Regions from separate parts of the Streptomyces sp. NPDC052773 genome, predicted to be linked through region 3. Evidence: riboswitches for the same ligand, from Rfam matches in the RefSeq annotation. Region 3 holds a riboswitch; each other region holds the start of a gene.
What was found. Region 3 has a riboswitch for cyclic di-AMP ahead of ACIG0D_RS28335 (M23 family metallopeptidase). Riboswitches for the same ligand answer to the same signal wherever they lie in the genome.
Positions count from the first base shown of each region.

Region 1: linked by a shared signal. The riboswitch ahead of ACIG0D_RS31065 (C40 family peptidase) and the one ahead of ACIG0D_RS28335 (M23 family metallopeptidase) in region 3 are both predicted to bind cyclic di-AMP.
Region 2: linked by a shared signal. The riboswitch ahead of ACIG0D_RS15655 (transglycosylase SLT domain-containing protein) and the one ahead of ACIG0D_RS28335 (M23 family metallopeptidase) in region 3 are both predicted to bind cyclic di-AMP.

Region 1 covers NZ_JBITZX010000018.1:147,405-152,992, forward strand. The annotation lists gene ACIG0D_RS31055 (ATP-dependent Clp protease proteolytic subunit) at 1-540, shown strand, start outside; gene ACIG0D_RS31060 (hypothetical protein) at 548-856, shown strand; cyclic di-AMP (ydaO/yuaA leader) riboswitch at 1,213-1,419, shown strand; gene ACIG0D_RS31065 (C40 family peptidase) at 1,423-1,896, shown strand; gene ACIG0D_RS31070 (ATP-binding protein) at 2,052-2,510, opposite strand; gene ACIG0D_RS31075 (helix-turn-helix domain-containing protein) at 2,723-3,583, shown strand; gene ACIG0D_RS31080 (DUF397 domain-containing protein) at 3,593-3,814, shown strand; gene ACIG0D_RS31085 (8-amino-7-oxononanoate synthase) at 3,857-4,984, opposite strand; gene bioB (biotin synthase BioB) at 5,132-5,588, shown strand, end outside.
Region 2 covers NZ_JBITZX010000006.1:130,300-135,887, reverse strand. The annotation lists gene ACIG0D_RS15665 (outer membrane lipoprotein carrier protein LolA) at 1-504, opposite strand, end outside; gene ACIG0D_RS15660 (polyprenyl synthetase family protein) at 988-1,998, opposite strand; cyclic di-AMP (ydaO/yuaA leader) riboswitch at 2,640-2,804, shown strand; gene ACIG0D_RS15655 (transglycosylase SLT domain-containing protein) at 2,810-3,316, shown strand; gene ACIG0D_RS15650 (HAD family hydrolase) at 3,362-4,246, opposite strand; gene fahA (fumarylacetoacetase) at 4,490-5,588, shown strand, end outside.
Region 3 covers NZ_JBITZX010000015.1:116,916-122,503, forward strand. The annotation lists gene ACIG0D_RS28325 (M16 family metallopeptidase) at 1-496, shown strand, start outside; gene ACIG0D_RS28330 (M16 family metallopeptidase) at 493-1,881, shown strand; cyclic di-AMP (ydaO/yuaA leader) riboswitch at 2,107-2,274, shown strand; gene ACIG0D_RS28335 (M23 family metallopeptidase) at 2,287-3,051, shown strand; gene ACIG0D_RS28340 (GntR family transcriptional regulator) at 3,277-3,972, shown strand; gene ACIG0D_RS28345 (HPr family phosphocarrier protein) at 4,181-4,462, opposite strand; gene ACIG0D_RS28350 (GNAT family N-acetyltransferase) at 4,641-5,588, shown strand, end outside.

The sequences.
Region 1 (5,588 bases), on a different contig from region 3:
GAGCGGATCGTCTTCCTGGGCACACCGATCGACGACACCGCGGCGAACGATGTGATGGCCCAGTTCATGCATCTGGAGTACCAGGCCCCGGACCGGGACATCTCGCTGTACATCAACTCCCCCGGCGGCTCGTTCACCGCCATGTCGGCGCTCTACGACACGATCCGGTACGTGAACTGCGACGTGGAGACGATCTGCCTCGGCCAGGCAGGCTCCTCCGCCGCCGTGCTCCTGGCCGCCGGGACGCCGGGCAAGCGATACGCCCTGCCCGGCGCCCGGGTGGTGATCCGTCAGCCCGCGTTGCCGGAGCCGGTGCGGGGACAGGCCGGCGATCTCGCCATCCAGGCCGAGGAGTTGGTCCGCGTCCGGTCCCGCCTGGAGGAGATGCTGGTACGGCACACCGGGCGCAGCCGGGAGCAGGTGACCGCCGACATCGAGCGGGACACGATCCTCACCGCCCGGGAGGCGCTGGAGTACGGCCTGATCGACCGGATCATCACCGACCGCAGGGCCTCGGGCACCGCGCCCGGCGGGAGGTGAGCCGCCGATGCTGCCGCCCGAACTGCCGCCGCTGCCCGCGCTGACCCGCGCCGAGAGCGAGTTGATCGACCGTTACCTGGAGGTGGTGGACCTGCTCGGCCGGATCAACCCCGGCCGCCACGGTCACACGTACGGCGGACTGCGGGCCGCCCAGGCGCTGGTGGGCAAGGCCGCCGCCCTGCGCGACGCGCTGGCGCTGATGCACCAGCGGGGCGAGACGGAGCTGCACGCGCCGACGCTCGCGCGGGCGCTGCGCGTGCTCGACGGCGAACGCCGCACGGCGCGCGTCACCCTTCCGCCGCGCTCCGACAGTTGACGGCCCGGCACGCGTGAGCGGGGCTCGCCGCGCAGGTGGCGAGGCGTGCGCGGTCCGGCTGAAACGGACTGAACGGATTACCCACGTTCGGCGTAGCCACACCTCCTTTTTCGAGCTGGCTCAGGTTGCGCCGAGGGCGGTCCCTCGGGGCGGAATTGGGCATTCCGTCGCTGGTCCGGGGGGCAGTTGCGGTCTTGACTTCCGATCGCTCGTCAGGGTGTCCACCCGAACGGGTGAGTGGTGAGGAAGACCACAAATCCCCGGTTGCGTTGGGATTTTCGGACATGTGTGAGTCAAGATCCCTGTCTGACGACAAGACCCCGCCACCGCGGCGGGGCGATCCGGGCGGACGCCGAGTCCTGCCGCCGCCTGGATGCCCGGTCGACAGGAAGTGGATCGGCAGGAGTGGAGGACCCAAGCACGACGGGTCGCCGGTACGGACGGCTCCGCGAGGAGACGCCGGATCGAGCAGCCCTTGGGGTGAAGCCGCGGCAACGCGGCCGGGCTACTTCGCCAGCCCGAATCCGACAGGTCATCCTTCACAGGCGGCTGACGAAGGGTTGCGCATGAACGCGCTCAATCGTGTCCCGTCGCTCATGGCCCGGGCCGGCACGGCCTCGGCCCTGACCCTGGCCGCGGTCGGCGGCTCCGTGGTCGCCCCCGGCTTCGCCCCGGAGGCCGCGGCCGCCACGCCGGCAACGAAGGCCCTCCAGGTCGCCGCGTCCAAGAAGGGCTCCCCCTACAAGTGGGGCGCCACCGGACCGAAGCGGTTCGACTGCTCGGGGCTCACGCTCTACTCGTACAAGAAGGCGGGCAAGACCCTGCCGCGTACGGCCGCGGCGCAGTACAACAAGACGCGCCACATCTCCGCGAAGAGCCGCAAGGCCGGAGACCTGGTGTTCTTCCACTCGGGGTCCAACGTGTACCACGTGGGCATCTACGCCGGAAAGGGGAAGATCTGGCACGCCCCGAAGACCGGGGACGTCGTGCGGCTGCAGAAGATCTGGACGAAGAGCGTCTGGTACGGCCGGGTCAAGTGACCCCTGCGGGCCGGTGACGGCGCCCCTGACCCGCCGTCACCGCGCCCGGCAACGTCCGTGAGCGACCAGCCGGGCCCGCGCGCACCCGCGCGCGGGCCCGGCCTGCTTGTCGTGGGGCCGGCGCGCGCGTCGGTTTCGCGGCCGGGAGAGCCGGGTCAGGGTTCCTGCTGCTGTACCGCCGTCACCGGCCGGGCCGGGACCTTCCAGGGGAGTTCGATGGCGACGGTTTTGCCGCCCTCGCGGGTGGGGCGCACTCTCAGCCGGCCGCCGCACTCGGCGGTGAGACAGCGGATGATCACCATGCCGCGGCCGTTGTCCTGCTGCACCGCGTCCGGCAGCCGCTTGGGGAACCTCGGGTGGCTGTCCGTCACACCGATGCGCAAGTGTTCGTCACGGTCCACTTCCACGTCCACCGTGAAGGTGGGTGACTCCCCGAAGGTGTGCTGTACGGCGTTGGTGGCGAGTTCGGAGACGATCAGCCGGATGGTATCGGCCACCTCCGCGTCGGACGGCAGACCCCACTCGGCCAGGGTGCCGACCACATAGGCGCGAGCCGCGGAGACCGAGGCTGGATCGCTCGGCAGAGTGACGGATGCTTCCAGATGGTCTGCCATGGCGATGTCGTCCCTTTCCCACGGGACCGCGGACCGACACGAGGGCGAACGTTCGAGTACGGTCCCGGACTGGTGCTTCGTCGCCAGACTGCCACCATCGGGGCGATCCCGGTGGCGATCCACCAAGATATGCATATATCTGTCGCTCGAAGCGGTGAACTCTGCGACGACAGACCGTATTTGGGCGGCTCGGTTGGAGTAAGGAGGAGCCCATGCAGCACGGTCCTGCGGTACGCCGCCGGAAACTGGGCGCCGAACTGCGTGCGCTGCGCACGGGTGCGGGCCTGACGAGTGGTGAGGCGGCGCGGCTGGTGGGTTGGCACCAGTCCAAGGTGAGCCGGATCGAGACGGGCGCGAGCGGGGTGAAACCGGCCGATGTGCGGTTACTGCTGGATGCCTACGGGGTGAGCGATCCCCAGCTGCGGGAGTTGCTGCTGGTGCTGGCGGGGTCGGGCTGCGGGCAGGGCCGGGACCACTGGTGGCACGCCTATCGCGGGGTGCTGCCGCCCACCTACCGGGACTTCATCAGCCTGGAGTCGCAGGCCAGCGGCATGCGCACCCTGGAGACCTCGGTGGTGCCCGGGCTGCTCCAGACGCCCGAGTACGCCCGCGCGGTGACCCGGGCCGCCGTGGAGGGCCTGGACGAGGACCGGCTGGACACGCTGGTGGAGGTGCGGCTGGCCCGGCAGGACGTCCTGCGCTCCCAGCCGCCGCTGCGGCTCAGCGCGGTGCTGGACGAGGCGGTGCTGCGGCGCGAGGTCGGCGGCCCGGACGTCATGGAGGACCAGCTGCTCCGGCTGATGGAGGCGGCGCGGTTGCCGCAGGTGGGGCTCCAAGTGCTGCCGTTCGCCGCGGGGGCCCACATCGGCGTCACCGGGCCTTTCGTTATCTTCTCATTTTCGAACACTTCTGATCTGGATGTGGTTGTTCTCGACCACTTGACGAGTAGCCTCTATCTCGAACGGAAAGAAGATGTTGGGGCCTACACCGAGGCTTTCGACGCGCTTCGGAGGCACGCCCTGTCACCCGAGGAATCGTTGGAATACATCGCCGGGATAGCTGACGGCGCGTAAGGAGGCACCATGACCGTTCTGCCTCGGAACGTACCTTCCACGACCCATCTATCCGATGTCCACTGGCTGCGCAGCAGCTACAGCACGGGAGCGAACAACTGCGTGGAGACGGCCAGGCCCCGCTCGGGCGCCTGGGCCGGACTGCTCGCCGTACGCGACTCCAAGGACCCGGCCGGGCCCGCGCTGGTCTTCTCACCCGAGACCTGGGCGCACTTCACGGCCGCCGTCTGACCCACCGTCCACCGGGAGCGACGCACGGCCGTGGACGCCGACTCATGGCCGCGTTTCGCCGATCACACGTACAGCGCGTTCGATCTGGTCCCCGGAGAGGTCCGCGCGGGCGGTCAGCCGCAGCCGGGAGATGCCGTCGGGCACGGAAGGAGGTCGGAAGCAGCCCACGGCGAGTCCGGCGGTCCGGCAGTCGGCCGCCCAGCGCACGGCGCTCTCCGGGGACGGAGCGCGCACCGACACCACAGCGGCGTCCGGCCGTACCGCCTCGTGGCCCGCGGCCGTCAGCCGGGCGTGGAGTTCGCCCGCCACCGCGCGCGCCCGCTCCGCCCGCTCCGGCTCGCGGCGCAGCAGCCGCAGGGCCGCCAGGGCCGCGCCCGCCGCCGCCGGGGCGAGCCCCGTGTCGAAGATGAACGTCCGGGCCGCGTTGACCAGGTGGTCGATCACCCGGGCCGGGCCGAGCACCGCGCCGCCCTGACTGCCCAGCGACTTGGAGAGGGTGAGCGTGACGACGACGTCGTCCGCGCCCGCCAGGCCCGCCGCGTACGCGGCACCCCGGCCGCCCGCCCCGAGCACCCCGAGGCCGTGCGCGTCGTCCACCACCAGCCCGGCCCCGTGCTCCCGGCAGGCCGCCGCCAGCTCCGCCAGCGGGGCCGCGTCGCCGTCCACCGAGAAGACCGTGTCGGACACCGCGACGGCCGGCCCGTCGTGGGTCCCGATCGCCTTGCGGACGGCGTCCGGGTCGGCGTGCGCCACCACCTGAGTGGTGCCGCGGGCCAGCCGGCAGCCGTCGATGAGGGAGGCGTGGTTGCCCGCGTCGGAGACGATGAGCGAGCCGTGCGGGGCCAGCGCGGTGACCGCGGCGAGGTTGGCCGCGTAGCCGGAGGAGAAGACCAGGGCGGCCTCGAAGCCGCAGAAGTCGGCCAGCTCGCGTTCGAGTTCCCCGTGGAGTTCGGTGGTGCCGGTGACCAGCCGCGAGCCGGTCGAGCCGCCGCCCCAGACGCGCGCCGCGCGGGCCGCGCCCTCGGTGACCTCGGGGTGGCGGGCCAGGCCCAGGTAGTCGTTGCTCGCGAGGTCCAGCAGGGGCGAGTCGGCGGGCCGGGGCCGCAGGGTGCGGACGAGTCCCGCGCCGCGGCGCAGTTCCGCCTGCTCGTCGATCCAGCCGAACGCCATGGGTCCTCCGGGGATTTTGTAGGCAGTGCACAGACACTAGCGGCCCGTCCCGCGGGCCAGGATGTGGCAATCCACACACCACGAAGTGACGCTGTTGTGCGAACTCTCCTTGGCCCGGAGCACCTCCGTAGGACAGGATCGGCTCTCATGGACCTGCTGAACACGCTGGTGGACAAGGGGCTTCGGCGCGAGCTGCCGACCCGCGAGGAGGCGCTGGCCGTCCTCGCGACGACCGACGACGAACTGCTCGATGTGGTGGCCGCGGCCGGAAAGGTACGCCGCCACTGGTTCGGCCGACGGGTGAAACTCAACTATCTCGTCAACCTGAAGTCCGGCCTGTGTCCGGAAGACTGCTCCTACTGCTCCCAGCGGCTCGGCTCCAAGGCCGACATCCTGAAGTACACCTGGCTCAAGCCCGACGAGGCCTCCAAGGCCGCCGCCGCGGGCCTGGCCGGGGGTGCCAAGCGGGTCTGCCTGGTGGCCAGCGGGCGCGGTCCGACGGACCGGGACGTGGACCGGGTCTCCGAGACCATCAAGGCGATCAAGGAGCAGAACGAGGGCGTCGAGGTGTGCGCCTGCCTGGGTCTGCTCTCCGACGGCCAGG
Region 2 (5,588 bases), on a different contig from region 3:
GTCCGCGGTGCCGTGGAAGACCTCGTTGGACGCGCTGTCGTAACCCCAGACGTCCTTGCCGTTGTGGATGAGGCTGTACTCGGCGGCGTTCTCGATCACGGACAGCTTCTGCCGGTCCGGGCCGTCGGCCGCGACGCGCAGGGTGTGCGTGCCGGTCGCCAGCTCGGTGAGCTTGGCCGACGGGTCCGCTGCGGAGCCGTCCCCGCCGCCGGGCGCGGTCGGCGCCGCGCCGCCGAGGGCGCCCTCGAGGCCGCCGAGGTCGGGCAGGCCCAGGTCCGTGGCGATCTTCACCGTGCCGGACAGCCGCTCGACGTCCGACTCGGCGATCTTCTGTATGAGCTGCTGCGCGGTGATCTCCGGCAGGTCGGGGCTGCCGGAGTCGGCGAGGGCGGGGACGAGCCCGATGGTCCCGGCCGCCACCCCCACCACCGCGACCGGAACGACGTACCGGACGGCTTTGCGCCGCCGTGCGGTCGTGCTGTCGTCGGATTCGTACGGTGCCATGTGTGCCCTACCTCCGTCGTCGGCCCGCCCATTCTCACCCGATTGGGTGAGGAGTGGTGGCTTTTCCGTGGCTTCCTTCCGTGCCTCCCATCTGACCAAAAGCGGGCACGGCTTTCGTCAGACCGCGGAATCAACTCCGCGTACTGCTGGGGTATGACACGGCGGGCCGGGATCTCCCCCGACCCGTAGGGGTCACGGTCGCGGTGGGGCCACGGGCGTGGTGCGGGTCACGGTCGCGGTGGGGGTCATGGTCGCGGTGGGGGCCGCGATCGCGGTGCGGGTCATGGCCGTGGTGCGCGCCACGGTCGCGGTGGGGGCGCGGTGCGGGCCACGGCCGTGGTGGGCGTCACGATCGCGGTTGGGGGGCCACGATCGCGGTGCGGGTCATGGCCGTGGTGCGCGCCACGGTCGCGGTGGGGCCGCGATCGCGGTGCGGGTCACGATCACGGCAGGGGCCACGGTCGCGGTGCGGCCCGGCGGGGCTCAGCCCGCGCGGTGGACCACCGCGTCGCACAGCTCCTGGAGCGCCCGCTTCGCGTCGCACTCCGGCAGCGGGGCCAGCGCGGCGCGCGCCTCCTCGGCGTACCGCACGGTGTCCCGCCGGGCCTGCTCCAGCGCCGGGTGCGCCCGCAGGGCGGCCAGCGCCCGGGCGTGCCGGGCGTCGTCGCTGAGGTCGGATTCCAGAAGCTCGCACAGGGCGACGTCCTCGGCGCGTCCGCCGCGCGCGGCCTGCTCGCGCAGCCTCAGCACGGGCAGCGTGGCGATGCCCTCGCGCAGGTCGGTGCCCGGGGTCTTGCCGGACTCGTGGGAGTCGGAGGCGATGTCGAGCACGTCGTCGGCGAGTTGGAAGGCGACGCCGAGCCGCTCCCCGTACTGGGTGAGGACGCTGACGACGGACTCGTCGGCGCCGGACATCATCGCGCCGAACCGGCAGGAGACGGCCACCAGCGAGCCGGTCTTGCCGCCGAGCACGTCCAGGTAGTGGTCGACCGGGTCGCGACCGTCCTGCGGGCCCGCGGTCTCCAGGATCTGCCCGGTGACCAGCCGCTCGAAGGCCTCGGCCTGCACCCGGACCGCCTCGGGCCCGAGGTCGGCGAGGATGTGCGAGGCGCGGGCGAAGAGGAAGTCGCCGGTGAGGACCGCGACGGAGTTGCCCCACCGCGTGTTGGCGCTGGGCACACCGCGCCGCACGGCCGCCTCGTCCATCACGTCGTCGTGGTAGAGCGTCGCCAGGTGGGTCAGCTCCACGACGACGGCGGAGGGCACCACGCCCGGCGCGTAGGGGTCGCCGAACTGGGCGGCGAGCATCACGAGCAGCGGCCGGAACCGCTTCCCGCCGGCCCGCACCAGATGCTGCGCGGCCTCCGTGATGAACGGGACCTCGCTCTTGGTGGCTTCGAGCAACCCTTCCTCGACAGCCGCCAATCCGGCCTGGACATCGGCTTCCAGAGCCTGGTCCCGCACGCTCAGCCCGAACGGCCCGACGACGGTCACGAGGGGTCTCCTGTCTGCTGGTGTCTACTGGCGATTACGCGGTTTGTCGATACGTCGCTGCCTTCACTCAAGTCAGCGTATCCGGTCACGTTTCGATCACCGATGCCGCCCACGGTTACAGCACGGGCGGTATCGGATCACGCCCGGAATGTTTTTGATCAGCTGATAAGAAGGGATATCTCCGGTGGTGACATGCGCATGACTACCGCCTCTCCCCCTCCCTCCCTCTTTCTCCGGCTCCTCCGACTCCCGGACTCCCGACTCCTCCGGTCCCCCGACTCCTCCGGTTCCCCGGTTCCCGCCGACCGACCCTCATACGACAACGACGCGCACTCCATAAGGGGTTCCGCTCCCGCGGCAGACATGGCACGTCTTGAACTTATTGCCCGTTTTGCTGTTTTTGCTCCCCAGCGTGAGTTGACTCACGGCAGCCAGGTCACAGGCTCCACACAGTTCCCTCGTCAGATCCCCACCGGCTCCTGCCAGTTGGCTCCGATCCGGAGAAAAGGATCAAGTACGCCAAACGCGCCGATCATGGTCAACGGGCGCGATAAGTGAATCCGGTACTTGTTCCGGACACGGGCTCTCGCATACGTTCCGGGTCCGTCGGGCGGACGCCGAATCCTGCCGCCGCCCGCCTCACCCACCACGAACTCACTCGTACGGCAGGAGCGGGGGACCCAGGTAACACGCCGGTCCGGGCATCGCCCGGGGCGGCTTGGGGTGAAGTCGTGCGCTGTGGCGCGCGGCCGGGCATCTCCCCGCCCGAACCCGACAGCTCACCTCGCAGGCGTGGGAGAGGACGTTCACCATGCCCGCACGTGTGCCCGCTCAGCCCCTGTCCGCCGCCGACCAGCCGGTCAAGGGCCGCCGCACCCGTCTCGCCCGCACCCTCGCCGTCGCCGGCACGGGTGTCGCCGTGCTCGCGCTGCCGCTGATCGGCGCGACCGGCGCCGCCGCTGCCACCCCGGCCGCGGCGACCGCCGCCACGGCGTACCCCAACAACCTCGACGGCTGGATCCGCCAGGCCATGTCGATCATGGCCCAGCACGGTATTCCCGGCAGCTACGACGGCATCTACCGCAACATCATGCGTGAGTCGTCCGGCAACCCGAACGCCATCAACCTCTGGGACTCCAACGCCGCCAAGGGCACCCCGTCCAAGGGCCTGCTCCAGGTCATCGACCCGACGTTCGCGGCGTACCACGTGCCCGGCACGGCGTACGACCCGTACGACCCGGTCGCGAACATCGTGGCCGCCTGCAACTACGCGGCCGACCGCTACGGCTCCATCGACAACGTCTTCGGCGCGTACTGAGCCACGCTCACCGAGTGAGCCCGGCCTCCGCCGGCTGAGCCGGGCTCACCGCCTGAGCCGGCTCATGGCCTGAGCCGGACTCACCGGCCGAGCCGGGCTCACCGTTTCACCGAAAAGTCGTTCGAGGACGGTGGCGATGCCGTCGTCCTCGTTCGAGAGGGTGATCTCGTCCGCGACGGCCTTGAGTTCGGGGTGGGCGTTGGCCATGGCGACGCCGTGCGCCGCCCAGTCGAACATGGGGATGTCGTTCGGCATGTCCCCGAAGGCCAGGGTGTCCTCGGGCCGCAGCCCCAGATGGTCGGCCGCCAGCGCGAGGCCGGTCGCCTTGGTGATGCCGCACGGCTGGAGCTCGACCGTGCCCGGCCCCGACATCGTGACGGTGGCCAGCGAGCCGACCACCGAACGGGCCACCGCCGCCAACTCGTCGTCGGACAGCGTGGGATGGCGCAGCAGCACCTTGCTGATGGGCTCGCCCCACAGGTCGTCGCGCCGCCCGACCCGCACCGCGGGCAGGGTGGGGTGGGGCATCCGGTAGCCCGGCTCGATCAGCGTCAGCCCGTCGACCCCGTCCTGGTCGACCGCCGCGTACACCTGCCCCGCCTCGGCCTCGATCTTGCCGAGCGCGGTCTCCGCCAGCTCCCGGTCGAGGGTCACCGACCACAGCAGCCGGTCGGCGTCGATGTCGTACAGCTGCGCCCCCTGTCCGCACACCGCGAGTCCCCTGCAGCCCAGGTCCTCCAGGAGCGGGCGCACCCGTGGGGCCGGCCGTCCGGTCACCACCAGATGCCGGGCGCCGGCCGCCGCCACCCGGGCGAGCGCGGCGCGCGACCGGTCGGAGACCGTGTCGTCGCCGCGCAGCAAGGTGCCGTCGAGGTCGGTGGCGATGAGGGAGTACGCGGTGCGCGCGGCATATGCGATGGGTGCGGCCATGATCAGAGAATACGGACCCGGCGCCCGCCCCGCTCACCCTCAACTCCCTTTCCGCCGTCCGGTTTTCACCCCCAGGCGGCGTCCGCGCGGTCCGCTCCTCGCCGGAGCCCGGCGGGCGCGGCTTCTCCGCCTGCCCGGGCCCGCGGACACCACGGCGATGACGGCACTGCCCAAACGGGGATCACCGCCGTAACGTGTGGCGCGACCGCATGGACCGCACGTACGAAAGTGAGGCAGCACCCCATGCCCCCCTTCGATGTCCCCGAGGGCGACCCCTTCGGTCCGCACAACCTTCCGTACGGCGTGTTCTCGCCCGCCGGGTCCGAGCGGCGGACCGTCGGCGTGCGGCTCGGCGACCATGTGCTCGACGCGGGCGCGGCGGCCGTGGCGCTCGGCTCCCCGTACGCCTCGCTGCTCGACCGGCCCACGCTCAACCCGCTGCTCGCGGCCGGCCGCACCACCTGGTCGGACGTACGGCGCGCGCTGACCGCGTGGGTGACCGTGCCGTCCCACCGGGAGACCGTCGCCCCGCTGATGCACCCCCTGTCGTCGGTGACCCTGCATCTGCCCTTCGAGGTCGCCGACTACGTCGACTTCTACGCCTCGGAGAATCACGCCCGCAACGTCGGCCGGATGTTCCGCCCGGACGCCCCCGACTCGCTCACCCCCAATTGGAAGCACCTGCCGATCGGCTACCACGGCCGCTCCGGCACGGTCGTGGTCTCCGGCACCGACATCGTCCGTCCGGCGGGTCAGCGCAAGGCGCCCACCGACCCCGCGCCGGTCTTCGGACCGTCCGTCCGGCTGGACATCGAGGCGGAGGTCGGCTTCGTGGTCGGCACGCCCTCGCGGATGGGCAGCCCGGTGCCGCTGGGCGACTTCCGGGAGCATGTCTTCGGGCTGTGCCTGCTCAACGACTGGTCCGCGCGGGACATCCAGGCCTGGGAGTACGTGCCCCTCGGGCCGTTCCTCGGCAAGTCCTTCGCCACCTCCGTCTCCGCCTGGATCACCCCGCTGGACGCCCTGGAGGACGCCCGGGTCGCGCCCCCGGAGCGCACCCACGAACTGCTGCCCTACCTCGACGACTCCGGCGAGGAACCCGGCGGTTACGACCTGCGCATCTCCGTCGCCGTCAACGGCCACGTGGTCTCCGAACCCCCGTTCTCCACCATGTACTGGACGGCCGCCCAGCAGCTCGCCCACATGACGGTGAACGGTGCCTCCCTGCGCACCGGCGACCTCTACGGCTCCGGCACGGTCAGCGGCCCCGAGCCCGCGCAGCGCGGCTCCCTGCTGGAGCTGACCTGGAACGGCCGCGACCCGCTCGAACTGCCCGACGGCA
Region 3 (5,588 bases):
CCGCCGGGACCGTACGGCCGTCGCGGCCGGCTTCGGGCTGCTGCGGCTGGCCGGGGCGCCCTCCCTGGGCTGGTTGGACGTGAAGACCTCCGGCGACGTGGAGGTGCCGGTCATCGAGACCGCCATCGACGAGGAGCTGGCCCGGTTCGCCGAGGAGGGCCCCACGGCCGAGGAGATGGAGCGCGCCCAGGCCCAGTTGGAGCGCGAGTGGCTGGACCGGCTCGGCACGGTAGCGGGCCGCGCCGACGAACTGTGCCGGTACGCCGTGCTGTTCGGCGACCCGCAGCTCGCCCTCACCGCCGTGCAGCGTGTGCTGGAGGTGACGCCCGAGGAGGTCCAGGAGATCGCCAAGGCCCGCCTGCGGCCCGACAACCGCGCGGTGCTCGTCTACGAGCCGATCACCCCCGAGCAGCCCGAGCAAGTCGAGGGCACCGAGGACCCGGAATCCGCGGCGACCGTGGAAGCCGCCGACGCCCACGAGGAGGCGGCGAAGTGACCGAGCTGACCACCATGGAGTTCCACCCCCAGCCGCAGCCGGGCGAGGCCAGGCCGTGGGCGTTCCCGGCCCCCACGCGCGGGACCCTCGACAACGGCCTGACGGTGCTGCGCTGCCACCGCCCCGGCCAGAAGGTCGTCGCCGTCGAGGTCCTGCTCGACGCGCCGCTGGATGCCGAGCCCGCCGGCCTGGACGGCGTCGCCACGATCATGGCGCGTGCCTTCTCCGAGGGCACCGACAAGCACTCCGCGGAGGAGTTCGCCGCCGAGCTGGAGCGCTGCGGCGCCACCCTCGACGCGCACGCCGACCACCCGGGCGTACGGCTCAGCCTCGAGGTCCCGGCCTCCCGCCTGGAGAAGGGCCTCGGGCTGGTCGCCGACGCCCTGCGGGCTCCCGCCTTCGCGGACAGCGAGGTCGAGCGGCTGGTGCGCAACCGCCTGGACGAGATCCCGCACGAGCTGGCCAACCCGTCCCGGCGGGCCGCCAAGGAGCTGTCCCGGCAGCTGTTCCCGGCGACCTCGCGCATGTCGCGTCCGCGCCAGGGCACCGAGGAGACGGTCGCGAAGATCGACTCGGCGGCCGTGCGCTCCTTCTACGAGCGGCACGTCCGTCCGGGCACGGCCACCGCCGTGGTGGTCGGCGACCTCACCGGCATCGACCTGGACGCCCTCCTCGGCGACACCCTCGGCTCCTGGACCGGTTCCCCGGCCCAGCCCCGCCCCGTGCCGCCGGTCACCGCCGACGACACCGGGCGCGTGGTCATCGTCGACCGCCCCGGCGCCGTCCAGACGCAGCTGCTCATCGGCCGTATCGGTCCCGACCGGCACGACCGCGTGTGGCCCGCCCAGGTGCTCGGCACCTACTGCCTCGGCGGCACCCTCACCTCCCGCCTGGACCGCGTCCTGCGCGAGGAGAAGGGCTACACGTACGGCGTGCGGGCGTTCGGCCAGGTCCTGCGGTCCGCCCCGGACGGCACGGGCGCCTCGATGCTCGCCATCAGCGGCTCGGTGGACACCCCGAACACCGGCCCCGCCCTGAAGGACCTGTGGACGGTGCTGCGCACGCTCGCCGCGGAGGGCCTGACCGACGCCGAGCGGGACGTCGCCGTGCAGAACCTGGTCGGCGTGGCACCGCTGAAGTACGAGACGGCGGCGGCCGTCGCGAGCACGCTGGCCGACCAGGTCGAGCAGCACCTGCCCGACGACTACCAGGCGACGCTGTACCGGCAGCTGGCCGCGACCGGCACGGTCGAGGCCACCGCCGCGGTGGTCAACGCCTTCCCGGTGGACCGTCTCGTGACCGTCCTCGTCGGTGACGCGGCGCAGATCAAGGAGCCCGTGGAGGCTCTGGGCATCGGCGAAGTCACCGTCGTGGCCGCCGAGTAGACGCCCGGGCGGCACACCCACGCCGAGCGCTGCGGCACATCCGCGCGGAGGGGCCCTGGTGACCGATGCGTCGCCAGGGCCCCTTCATGTCCGAATTGGGGCGGAGGTTGCCTGTCTGACCTGTGGGATGCGCTACAAAAACCCGCATCCGTTTGGGCTTTGAAAGCCGGTCGTCTTAGCGTCGTCCGGGCTGTTCGTCAGGCAGTGCGCCGCACCCGCGGCACCGGACAGCCATCGCCGAGTCCCCGTACGGCGCGAGCCAGGGGAGCCGGGGACCCAACCATCAAGTCCCTGGGGTGAATCGGACGCCCGCGCAGCCCGCGAGGGGGTCCGTAGGAGACCTTCCTGCTCCGAACCCGTCAGCTAACCCGGTAGGCGAGAGGGAAGGAAAGGACCAGCCACTTCATGGCGTTCACGCGCGCCACCGGGAAGCATCGTCGTCCCAGCCGGATGCAGCGCTCCACCGCCCGCGCGGCGGGTGTCGCGGCACTCACCACCACCGGCGTCATCGGCACCCTGGCGAGCCCCGCGCTCGCCGCGGAGGCCGCCGCCGAGCAGACCGGCCTGCTGCCGGTCCTCACCATCGGCGACGAGGTCGCCGACCAGATCGACGCCCAGGCCGCCGCACAGCAGCAGGCCGCCGAGCGGGCCGCCGCCGAGGAGAAGGCCGTGGCCGCCGCGAAGAAGCGCGCCGAGGAGGAGGCCCGCAAGGCCCGCGAGGAGCAGGAGCGCGCCGCCCGCGAGGCCGAGCGCAAGCGCCTGAACACCTTCGTGATGCCGATCACCGGCTCCTACGTCTCCACCGGCTACCAGGCCGGCAGCTCCCTGTGGTCCTCCGGCAGCCACACCGGTGTCGACTTCCACGCCGCGACCGGCACCTCCGTCCACGCGGTCGGCGCCGGCACGGTCGTCGAGGCCGGCTGGGGCGGGGCGTACGGCAACCAGGTGGTCATCCGGATGCACGACGGCACGTACACCCAGTACGGCCACCTGTCCTCCATCGGTGTCTCCGTCGGCCAGACGGTGACCCCGGGCCAGCAGATCGGCCTGTCCGGCGCCACCGGCAACGTCACCGGCCCGCACCTGCACTTCGAGGCCCGCACGAGCCAGGAGTACGGCTCCGACATCGACCCGGTCGCATACCTGCGCGCGCACGGCGTGAACATCTGACCCAGCCCCCGCGGGACGTCTCCGAGCCCCGCAGGACGTCTCCCAGCCCCTCAGGAGTCTCCGAGCCCCGGCCCGCGCCGGGGCTTTCGGCGTTTCGGCCGCCCCCTTGTCCAAAAAATATCCATGGATTCCGGCCCGCCATCGGAAATTCCGCCCCATTGCAATAGAGTCGCTGAACACACGTCAATCGTCGACGTTTCACGGGGATTAAGGCGGAGGTCGGTCATGCGTATTCCGGCGCACTCGGTGTGTACGGCGATCCGGGACGACATCGTCGCGGGTGTCTACGAGCGCGGCAGCCGGCTCACCGAGGAACTGCTCGCCCGCCGCTACGGCGTCTCGCGCGTCCCCGTCCGGGAGGCCCTGCGCACGCTGGAGGCCGAGGGCTTCGTCGTGACCCGGCGCCACGCGGGCGCGTGCGTCGCCGAACCGACCGAGCAGGAGGCCGCCGACCTGCTGGAGATGCGGCTGTTGCTGGAGCCGCTGGGCGCCTCCCGTGCGGCGCAGCGGCGCACCGAGGCCCACCTGAAGGTGCTGCGCGGCCTGGTAAGGCTGGGCCAGGAGCGCGCCCGCCGCGGCCACAGCGACGACCTGCGCTCCCTGGGCGGCTGGTTCCACGAGACGCTGGCGCAGGCCTCCGGCAGCCCCGCGCTCACCTCGACGCTGACCCAGCTGCGGCACAAGATCGCCTGGATGTACACGGTCGAGGCGCCGGCCGGCCCGGTGGAGGCCTGGGCGGAGCACGGGGCGATCGTCGACGCCGTCGCGCGCGGCGACAGCGAACGCGCGCGGGCGATCACCGCGCTGCACACCGAGCGCGCGAGCGCGGCGCACCGGCTGCGGTTCGGCCCGGGCGGGGAGCGCCCGGAGCGTGTGAGGAATTCGCAACACGCCGTAAACATCTCGGGCCTGCGGCATTAACACGGGCACCGTATACAAAGAACGGTTATTCGATGGGCGGCGGATTTTCCCTGCCCTTTTTCGGCGTGCCGGTAATTGACCGTGCGCGCGCCGGACGCCTGCCCGGAATTCACCAGAGGGCCCTCGCATTCATCCCGGGAAAAGCGAAACCGCGCCGCCCCGAAAGGGCGACGCGGTGACGCGTTTCCACGTGACTGCCGCGCGAGCGTCAGACGGTCTCGGGGAGCTCCTCGAGACCCTCGGCGACCAGCTTGGCCAGGCGGTCGAGAGCGGCGTCCGCGCCCTCGGCGTCGGAGGCGAGGACGATCTCCTCGCCGCCCTGGGCGCCCAGGCCGAGAACGGCCAGCATGGAGGCCGCGTTGACCGGGTTGCCACCGGCCTTGGAGATCGTCACCGGGACGCCTGCGGCCGTGGCGGCTCGGACGAAGATGGAGGCGGGGCGGGCGTGAAGGCCCTCGGCCCAGCCGACGTTGACGCGGCGCTCAGCCATGTGTTGCTGCCCTTCGGTGTTCAGGGTTGTCTAGACCAGTTTCCCATATCGCGAAGCATGCTCCCGGAGCGGACGTGTCCCCTCCACCGGGTGACGCCGGACCGCGGCCTCGGTCCGTGCTTCCGTCCTCACAGACTGCCCCGCGCCGTTGTCGGACGCGAGCCGTACTCTGGGGCCCATGCAGACCTCGTCGGACCGGCACGAGTACCCCGCCCACTGGGAAGCCGACGTGGTGCTGCGCGACGGCGGCACCGCGCGCATCCGCCCCATCACCGTTGACGACGCCGAGCGCCTGGTCAGCTTCTACGAGCAGGTCTCGGACGAGTCGAAGTACTACCGCTTCTTCGCGCCCTACCCGCGCCTGTCCACGAAGGACGTCCACCGCTTCACGCACCACGACTTTGTGGACCGGGTGGGACTCGCGGCCACGATCGGCGGCGAGTTCATCGCCACCGTACGCTACGACCGCATCGGCGCCAACGGACTGCCCGCCTCCGCACCCGCCGACGAGGCCGAGGTCGCCTTCCTGGTGCAGGACGCCCACCAGGGCCGCGGTGTCGCCTCCGCCCTCCTCGAACACATCGCCGCCGTCGCCCGCGAGCGCGGCATCCGCCGCTTCGCCGCCGAGGTGCTCCCCGCCAACACCAAGATGATCAAGGTGTTCACGGACGCCGGGTACACCCAGAAGCGCAGCTTCGAGGACGGCGTCGTCCGCTTGGAGCTGGACCTCGAACCCACCGATCGCTCCCTGGCCGTGCAGTACGCGCGCGAACAGCGCGCCGAGGCCCGGTCCGTGCAGCGGCTGCTCGCCCCCGGCTCGGTCGCCGTCGTCGGCGCGGGCCGCACCCCCGGCGGGGTGGGCCGCTCCGTGCTCGGCAACATCCGCGACGCGGGCTTCACCGGCCGCCTCTACGCGGTGAACCGCGCCCTGCCCGACGGGCAGAAGGAACTGGACGGGGTGCCGGCGTACCGCTCGGTGCGCGACATCGACGGGCCCGTCGACCTCGCGGTCGTCGCCGTCCCCGCCGAGCACGTCCCCGAGGTCGTCACCGAGTGCGGCGAGCACGGCGTCCAGGGGCTCGTCGTGATCTCCGCCGGATACGCCGAGAGCGGCCCCGAGGGACGC